2 regions of the Rossellomorea marisflavi genome follow, and region 2 is predicted to be linked to the other one. Evidence: predicted binding sites of a transcription regulator. Region 2 holds the regulator's gene; the other holds the start of a gene.
What was found. Region 2 encodes CtsR, which represses protease genes until heat stress. Its sites were predicted from a motif close to ATGGTCAATAAAGGTCAAACA; they were not measured.
Positions count from the first base shown of each region.

Region 1: a site for CtsR is predicted at 2,358-2,378, ahead of K6T23_RS07210 (ATP-dependent Clp protease ATP-binding subunit). Genes of this name have one in related genera too.

Region 1 is NZ_CP081870.1:1,353,767-1,358,644, forward strand. Features, by position in the region: gene K6T23_RS07200 ((Fe-S)-binding protein) at 1-983, shown strand, start outside; gene lhgO (L-2-hydroxyglutarate oxidase) at 1,000-2,214, shown strand; gene K6T23_RS07210 (ATP-dependent Clp protease ATP-binding subunit) at 2,462-4,591, shown strand; gene K6T23_RS07215 (Cof-type HAD-IIB family hydrolase) at 4,641-4,878, opposite strand, start outside.
Region 2 is NZ_CP081870.1:111,315-116,192, forward strand. Features, by position in the region: rRNA gene K6T23_RS00600 (23S ribosomal RNA) at 1-498, shown strand, start outside; rRNA gene rrf (5S ribosomal RNA) at 612-728, shown strand; gene K6T23_RS00610 (CtsR family transcriptional regulator) at 1,871-2,332, shown strand; gene K6T23_RS00615 (protein-arginine kinase activator protein McsA) at 2,353-2,895, shown strand; gene K6T23_RS00620 (protein-arginine kinase McsB) at 2,892-3,977, shown strand; gene clpC (ATP-dependent protease ATP-binding subunit ClpC) at 3,974-4,878, shown strand, end outside.

The DNA of each region.
Region 1 (4,878 bases), 1.2 Mb from region 2:
AAACGGTGAAGGAAAAGACGATAAAAAAGGTGCTGTTCCATCATGTATTCCCGAAGCGAAATGTCCTGGGCTTCATAGGGTCGGGTCTGCACTGGTATCAGACATGGCATCTCGATGACCTGGTCAAAAAGCTGAATCTGACAAGGGTCCTCCCTGATTCAATGAGGGAAATGGAGGCGATCATGCCTGAGGTCCTCTCCGGTAAACGAAAAGAAGGAACCATGGCGGTCAAAGAAGGGGAAACCCGATTCAAAGTCGCCTTTTTCACAGGATGTGTCATGGACACTTTCTTCAGAAAAGTCAACGATCTCAGTATGAAGCTTCTCACGGCATCGGGCTGTGAGGTTCACTTCATTGAAGAGCAAACATGCTGCGGTGCGCTTCATCAGCATAGTGGTGAAAGGGACAAAGCAAAGGAACTCGCAAAGGCCAATATTGAGGCGTTCGAAAAACTGGACGTGGATTTCGTCGTGAATAGCATAGGAGGCTGCGGTGCAGCCATGGTCGAATACCATCATCTTTTCGAGCTGGGGGACCCATGGTATGACCGGGCAAAGCAATTCGCTTCAAAATCGAAGGATATCAGTGCGATCCTTCGCAAAGTGGATCTTCCTTTCAAGGAAAGGTCTCCTCTGAACGTTGCCTATCAGCCTTCCTGTCACTTGACGAACGTCCAGCGTGTCGCGGACGAACCGCTGGAACTCATCTCGAGGATCCCGGGGGTTAAGTTCCTTCCGTATCCCGATATGAAGATGTGCTGTGGATCAGCTGGCATCTATAATCTGGTGAATTATGAAGAATCCATGGACATCCTGGACATGAAAATGAAAAATATTCGGTCGGTCAGGCCGGATGTGATCCTCACGTCTAATCCAGGTTGCCATCTCCAGATGCTCCTGGGGGTCAAAAGAGAAGGTCTTGAAGGCAAAATCAGGGTCATGCATCTCGTCGAATTGCTAGCAGAGTCCTGCAACATCCATTAAGAAAGGCAGTGTTCATATGTATGATTTCATCATCGTAGGCGCAGGAATCGTCGGTCTTTCCGTCGGACTCGCCTTAAACGAAAAGAACCCGGGAAGCAAGATTGTCCTGATTGATAAGGAGAAAGAAGTGGCTTCTCACCAGACGGGGCATAATAGCGGGGTCATCCACTCAGGTATTTACTACAAGCCGGGCAGTTATAAAGCCCTTTTCGCCAGACAGGGAAGCCGTTCCATGACTGAATTTTGCAGGGAGCATCAGATTGAGCACGATATCTGTGGAAAGGTCATCGTAGCAGCAAATGAGGCGGAAATCCCTCATCTGGAAAATCTCTATCAACGGGGCCTTCAGAATGAACTGAGTATCACGAGGCTCTCAAAAGAAGAACTGCTCGAAAAGGAACCCCATGTCAGCGGCGTCGGAGCCATCCATGTCCCCATGGCAGGCATCGTGAATTACAGGCAGGTATCAGAAAAAATGGCTGAAATCCTTTCAAATAATAATGGAGAAATCAAACTTTCGAAAGAAGTCAGGATGATAGAGGAAGGAAAGGATGAAGTCGTGGTTGAAACCGACCGGGAAACGATCAGAGGCAGGTATCTCATCAACTGCGCGGGTCTTCAGAGCGACAGGATTGCCAACATGACCGGCTATCACGTCGATATGAAGATCGTTCCCTTCCGTGGTGAGTACTACAAGCTGAAAGAGGATAAAAAAGCCCTCGTGAACAACTTGATCTACCCTGTACCGAATCCGGACTTCCCGTTCCTCGGTGTTCACTTCACCCGAATGATCGGAGGGGCAGTCGACGTCGGGCCCAATGCGGTCCTTAGCCTAAAGCGGGAGGGATACCGGAAGACAGACTTTCATCTGAAGGATTTTGCAGAAGTGATGACCTACCCTGGATTCTGGAAGATTGCATCAAAATATATGAAGGAAGGGATGGGGGAGATGGTTCGCTCTTTCAGCAAGAAAAAGTTTGTTGAAAATGTACAGGTGCTCATGCCTGCGATCCAAGAAGCCGACCTTGTGACGGCAGATGCTGGGGTCCGCGCTCAAGCGTTGACCAGTGACGGCGAGCTCGTGGACGACTTCTTCATCGTGAATGGAAAAAGAAGCATCCATGTCTGCAACGCCCCCTCCCCAGCCGCAACTGCCTCCCTTGAAATCGGAAAGGAAGTTGTACGGAAGATACCTTCTGACCATTTCGAACGTAGCAAGCAGTTTTCATAATCTCGGCATGTACGGACCGTCATCTTCCCATGGCGGTTTTTTTGTGAGCAAAAACCTTGAGAGAAGATCAACGTGGTCTTATACTGATTCTCACACTCCAGGGCAGTGTCGGAGTGACATCAAAAATTTGAGCAAAAACCTTGAAAGTCAAAAAAGGTCAGAGTATACTATGTTCATAAGGTCAAAGTTAGTCAAAGTCAAATGAGACCTTACCCATTGATGAATTTTGAACAGGAGGTCATACACAATGAAATGTGAAGTTTGTCAACAACATCAGGCAACCATTGAATTGTTTACTCAAGTGAACGGAACGAAATCCAAAGTGCATATGTGTTCAACATGCTTTCAACAGCAGACCGCACCTTCTGGAATGCACGGTGGATTCCCGTTCGATGAATTATTTAAAGGCATGAATATCGGAGGCAGCCAGCAGTCAGGATTCAAGTCCGGACAAGGAAGCCAGCCTCAGACTCAACAGAGGGGCGGAGGATTGCTTGACCAATTCGGACGCAATGTGACCGACGGAGCAAGAGCAGGACTGATCGACCCTGTCATCGGACGCGACAAAGAAGTCGACCGGGTGATCGAAATCCTGAATCGCCGCAACAAAAACAATCCGGTCCTCATCGGGGAACCGGGTGTCGGTAAGACGGCTATCGCGGAAGGTCTTGCATTGAAAATCATCGCTGGCGACGTGCCTTCGAAATTAATGAATAAAGAAGTCTATGTCATGGATGTCGCTTCCCTTACAGCGGGAACAGGTGTGAGAGGTTCGTTTGAAGAACGCCTGAAAGGTATCATCAATGAGCTTCAAAACCGTAAAAACGTCATGCTCTTCATCGATGAGATCCACCAGCTGGTTGGTGCAGGATCTGCAGAAGGAAGCATGGATGCAGGAAATATCCTGAAACCTGCCCTCGCCCGCGGTGAGCTTCAGGTCATAGGAGCGACAACCCTTAAAGAATACCGCCAGATCGAAAAAGACGCGGCTCTCGAACGCCGCTTCCAACCCGTGATGGTCAACGAGCCTACACTTGAGGAATCCATTGAAATCCTGAAAGGCCTCAAGGATAAATACGAAGCGTACCACAAAGTCACATTCACGGATGAAGCCCTTGAAGCATGTGTGAAGCTTTCACACCGCTATATCCAGGATCGCTTCCTTCCTGATAAGGCGATCGACCTCATGGACGAAGCCGGTTCAAAAGTGAATTTGCTGTCTGAAGGAAAAGATACAGCCGAACTTCATCAAAAGCTGAGTGACATCAAGGTGAAAAAAGAGCAGGCTACAAAAGCAGAGAACTATGAAGAAGCAGCCCGCCTGAGAGATCAGGAAGCGGCTATTGAAAAACAGTTGGATGAGGGACATCAAACACATGATGCCACTGTCGAAACCGAGCTTATTCAATCGCTGGTGGAGTCTAAGACAGGTATTCCTGTCGGCAAGCTCCAAAGCGACGATCGTGAGCGCATGAAATCACTTGAAGAAAATCTTGCCGGCAAAGTCATCGGCCAAGAGGAAGCCGTGAAAAAAGTAGCTAAAGCCATCCGCCGCAGCCGTGCAGGACTGAAGGCGAAGCATCGTCCAATCGGTACATTCCTCTTCGTCGGCCCTACCGGTGTCGGGAAAACCGAGCTCACGAAGACCCTTGCAGAAGAACTCTTCGGCTCCAAAGAAGCGATGCTCCGACTCGACATGAGTGAGTATATGGAGAAGCACTCTGTTTCAAAACTTATCGGATCACCACCTGGATATGTTGGTCATGAGGAATCAGGTCAACTTACAGAAAAGGTAAGACGGAACCCGTATTCCATCATCCTTCTTGATGAAATCGAAAAAGCGCACCCAGATGTCCAGCATATGTTCCTGCAGATCCTTGAAGATGGCCGTTTAACTGATAGCCAGGGAAGGACAGTCAGTTTCAAGGATGCTGTCATCATCATGACAAGCAACGCCGGAGTGACGGATGTGAAGGAAAAAGTCGTCGGTTTCGATACAGGTGGAACGGATGCTATCAAAGAAACCAACATTCTGACCTCTCTCGGAGCGTACTTCAAACCGGAATTCTTGAATCGCTTCGACAGCATCATTCAGTTCCAATCACTCGAAAAAGAAGAACTTCTTACGATTCTCGACCTTATGCTCGATGATCTAAGGAAGGATCTATCCGAACAAGGCATCTCCATTACGGTCGATACGGTCGCCAAGGAAAAACTGGTGGACCTTGGTTATCATCCTGCATTCGGTGCACGTCCTCTCCGCCGCGTCATCCAAGAACAGGTGGAAGATCGCATCGCCGATCTACTTCTTGAAGAAGACGGTGTGAAGGAAGTAAACGTGTCTGTGAAAGATGACAATATTATCGTCGGCTCATAAAGACAAAAAGGCGTATCGGTTTGGCCGATACGCCTTTTATTGTAGAGAATTATTGTTGCTCCAATAGTTTATGAATGGCCTGTGCCACCCCGTGATCCGTATTGCGGCCGGTTACCCAGTCTGCCGCCTCCTTGACTGATTCCTGTGCATTGCCCATGGCGACACCGATCCCGGCTTCACGAATCATGGCCATGTCATTCAGGCTGTCTCCGCAGGCCATCACTTGGTCCATGGATAGTCCGAGCCATTCACATACTTTGACGAGTGCCGCGGCCTTGTTCACGCCG
Region 2 (4,878 bases):
CCGCATGGAAGGGCCATCGCTCAACGGATAAAAGCTACCCCGGGGATAACAGGCTTATCTCCCCCAAGAGTCCACATCGACGGGGAGGTTTGGCACCTCGATGTCGGCTCATCGCATCCTGGGGCTGTAGTCGGTCCCAAGGGTTGGGCTGTTCGCCCATTAAAGCGGTACGCGAGCTGGGTTCAGAACGTCGTGAGACAGTTCGGTCCCTATCCGTCGTGGGCGCAGGAAATTTGAGAGGAGCTGTCCTTAGTACGAGAGGACCGGGATGGACGCACCGCTGGTGTACCAGTTGTCTTGCCAAAGGCATCGCTGGGTAGCTATGTGCGGAAGGGATAAGTGCTGAAAGCATCTAAGCATGAAGCCCCCCTCGAGATGAGATTTCCCATCACTTTATGTGAGTAAGATCCCTGAAAGATGATCAGGTAGATAGGTCAGAGGTGGAAGTGTGGCGACACATGGAGCTGACTGATACTAATCGATCGAGGACTTAACCAAAGTAAGACGAAGGAGGCGCTTCGCGTCTCCCGGACTGGACGATACGCCGGTAATGATTGACTATCAACCCTTTATCTAGTTTTGAAAGAACAATTCTTTCAATGGAATACCTGTCTGGTGACATTGGCGAAGAGGTCACACCCGTTCCCATGCCGAACACGGAAGTTAAGCTCTTCAGCGCCGATGGTAGTTGGGGGATCTCCCCCTGTGAGAGTAGGACGTCGCCAGGCAATAGAGAGAAAAGCAGCTCATTTGATGGGCTGCTTTTTTTGTGGTGTTTTCTGTTGGCGGGGATTGTTGGTGGTAATGTTGGTCGTGATGTTGGTCGTTTGAAATTGGGTGTGTAGAAAGATGTTGGTTAGAGAGATAGGTGAAGATCGCAGGTTGAACGGGTTGGTTAGGAGGGCGAGATTACGGTTAATGTATGGGCTGAGATGAGATTGGTGAGCAAGGGCGAAGAGACAGACTTTTAGAGATTTAATGACCTGTGGGAGTATGTGATCACCCAAGTGGGTTGGACAGAGGTGTTATCTGGAGATGAGGCTAAGGGGGAGCACTTATTTGCGACTTTTTTGCGTTCCAAGCGAAGGGAGACCGATACGTGCGAACAGGGTTCTGATATTAGCGATGTTTTTCCAAGTAATGGGTCATTTTTCACTCCTGACACCGTTCGACATTTTTTACAACGCCTATGGAGGACTTTGAGCCTCCTGGACCCACCGTTCTCCTCCGCCCGCCAAAAATATCAGCGGAAATTAATCATTTATTTGCGATATTTTTAATCCTATTTGCGAAAATCAACTTTTTACCTGCGAAATCGATCATCGCCCGTTTTCCTATTTGCGATTCATTCCCTTTATGTGCGAACGGCCGCATATACTTGCGGAACCCTAATCGTATATGCAATTCTAATTCAAATAAAAATCCTTCCTAAAATCACCTAAACCATTCCAATAGTTGGCGCTCTGTCTGTGTACAACCCTTAAGAAATATGTTATTGACGCTCCAAAATGACACAGTCCCCTCTATTGAAAACCATCAAAATTCGTTACCCTCTCATTCTGAAAACATATATAGGTCCAGAATCTAAATGATATAACCCTACATTTCAAAATGTACTACACTCCCGCCCTTCAACATCCAGTTCCTCTACTGAACTCTTCCAAAAACCCTGCACATCCAAAGAAGGACTAACCCCACACAAAGTCGAATATACACCTAATTCGAATTTTCCGTTTTTAATCGATCTTCACGTTTAAAATACCTCCCAAACAGAAAAGCTTTTAAGGCTATGCTTCTTCATTGCAAAGATGGAAGCCCGGTTGTATAATTATAGTCAAATATAGTCAAAGTCAAATGAGGAGGAGGTTTAATGAGAAATATATCCGACATCATTGAACATTACCTGAAGAATGTATTGGATTTAAGTGAATCTGAAATCGTCGAAATCAAAAGAAGTGAGATCGCTGATAAGTTCCAATGTGTTCCTTCTCAAATAAATTATGTGATCAATACCCGCTTCACCATCGAGAAGGGGTATGTGGTCGAGAGTAAGCGAGGGGGAGGCGGCTACATCCGCATCATGCGGGTGAAGGCTCATGATCAGCTGCATCTTATTGATCAGCTGGTGGCCCTCATTACTCAGAAAATCAGTCAGAATACGGCGGCTGATATCGTTTTCCGACTCGTGGAAGAGGATATAATATCTGAAAGAGAGGCAAAGATCATGCTGAGCGTCATGGATCGATCCGTGATCATGGTCGAGTTGCCTGAACGGGATATACTGCGGGGCAGGATGCTCCGGGCTATGCTGGATACGCTAAAATACGAGTAAGAATGTAAGAGGTGAATGGAATGATGTGTCAGGAGTGCAAGGAGAATCCGGCAACCCTTCATTTCACGAAGGTTGTGAACGGAGAGAAGACCGAGGTCCATCTATGTGAGCAGTGTGCTCAGGATAAAGGAACGATGTTCGAGAATTCGGCAGCCTTCACGGTGAATAATCTGTTGGCCGGTTTATTGAATATCACCCCCGGCTTCAAGCAGGCACAGGAGCAGGAAGCGCCGAAAAAGGAAGTTCTCCAGTGTCCGAAGTGCAAATTGACATTCCAACAGTTTACGAGCATCGGCCGGTTTGGATGTTCGGAGTGTTATAAGACATTCAATAGCGAACTCGATCCGATTCTGAAGAGGGTGCACAGCGGGAATATGGAGCATCATGGAAAGGTACCGGAACGAATGGGCGGTACCATCCAGATCAAGAAGCAGATCAAGAAGTTGAGAACGGAACTTCAGGCCCTCATCGAAGAGGAAGAGTTTGAGAGAGCAGCTGAAACGAGAGATCGCATTCGTTCCCTTGAACGTGAGATGAAGCAGGAAGGGGGAGGTGCAGAATGAGTCTGGAGCGATTTTTAAGCAATACCGTCAGTTCGTGGATGAATGAAGAAGGTCCCCAATCGGATATTGTCCTGAGTTCCCGGGTGCGTTTGGCACGGAATCTGACGGACTTCCGTTTTTCAACCCTATATTCACCTGAGGAAGCAGGGCAGATCGTAGAACGGGTGAAAGAGAAAATGTCTTCTTTTCCAAAAGAGCTGGGGGAACTCGAATTTTTACCTACGAGTGAGATTCAGCCGTTGGAAAAAAGGGTATTGATGGAGAAACACCTGATCAGTCCGAATCTGGCAGAAGATAAGAATGTCGGGGCCGTCCTTCTATCACCAGATGAAGATATAAGCATAATGGTAAATGAAGAGGATCATATCCGGATACAGTGTCTGTATCCAGGTCTTCAACTGAAGCAGGCACTCTCCCGTGCCAATGAGCTCGATGATTGGTTTGAGAGCGAACTGGACTTTGCATTCGACGAGAAGCACGGGTATCTGACCACCTGTCCTACGAATGTAGGAACGGGACTCAGGGCATCGGTCATGGTACATCTTCCGGGCTTGGTCCTCACCCAGCAGATGAACCGGATCATACCGGCGATCAACCAGCTTGGGCTCGTCGTGAGGGGTATCTACGGCGAAGGCAGTGAAGCACTGGGGAATATCTTTCAAATCTCCAACCAGACGACCCTAGGTAAGTCGGAAGGGGATATCGTGGAAGATCTCATCAGCGTGGTGAATCAGATCATTGCCAAGGAACTGACGGCGAGGGAGGCATTAGTTCAGACCTCCAACATACAATTAGAAGATAGGGTCTTCAGATCGCTGGGGGTGCTGGAGCATAGCCGCATCATTGAATCGAAGGAAGCGGCCAAATGCCTGTCCGATGTTCGTCTGGGCATCGATCTGGGCATGATCCACAGTCTCTCCAAAAATATTTTGAATGAATTGATGATTTTGACCCAACCGGGTTTTTTACAACAATATTCCGGAGGTCCATTGCGACCGAATGAACGGGACATAAGAAGGTCTTCCTTGATCAGGGAGCGAATTAGATTGGATAAAGATACATGTGAGGAGGAAGAATCATGATGTTTGGTCGATTTACAGAAAGAGCTCAAAAAGTATTGGCATTAGCCCAGGAAGAAGCCATCCGACTAGCCCATAATAACATCGGCACTGAACATATCCTGCTTGGCCTTGTTCGTGAAGGAGAGGGGATTGCAGCCAAGGCACTGACTGCCCTTGGACTAAGCCCTGAGAAGATCCAGAAGGAAGTGGAGGGTCTGATCGGAAAAGGAACGGAAAAGTCCCAGACGATCCACTATACACCCCGCGCGAAGAAAGTCATCGAACTTTCCATGGATGAAGCAAGGAAGCTCGGTCACTCTTACGTAGGGACAGAGCATATCCTTCTCGGTCTGATCCGTGAAGGGGAAGGCGTGGCAGCACGGGTACTCGGAAACCTTGGCGTAAGCTTGAACAAAGCAAGGCAGCAGGTTCTCCAGCTCCTCGGCAACAACGATTCTGGCGGACACCAAGGAGGCGGCAGTGCGAATGCCAATACGCCGACACTTGATAGTCTTGCGCGTGACTTGACGGCCATTGCCCGTGAAGGAAGCCTTGATCCGGTCATCGGACGAAGCAAGGAAATCCAGCGTGTCATCGAAGTGCTAAGCCGCCGTACGAAGAACAATCCGGTCCTTATCGGTGAACCGGGTGTGGGTAAGACGGCGATTGCTGAAGGCCTTGCCCAGCAGATCATCGCGAATGAAGTACCGGAGATCCTCCGTGATAAGCGTGTCATGACCCTTGATATGGGTACGGTCGTTGCCGGAACGAAATACCGCGGTGAGTTCGAGGACCGCCTGAAGAAAGTGATGGATGAGATCCGTCAGGCAGGCAATATCATCCTCTTCATCGATGAGCTTCACACGCTGATCGGGGCAGGAGGGGCTGAAGGGGCAATCGATGCTTCCAACATCCTCAAACC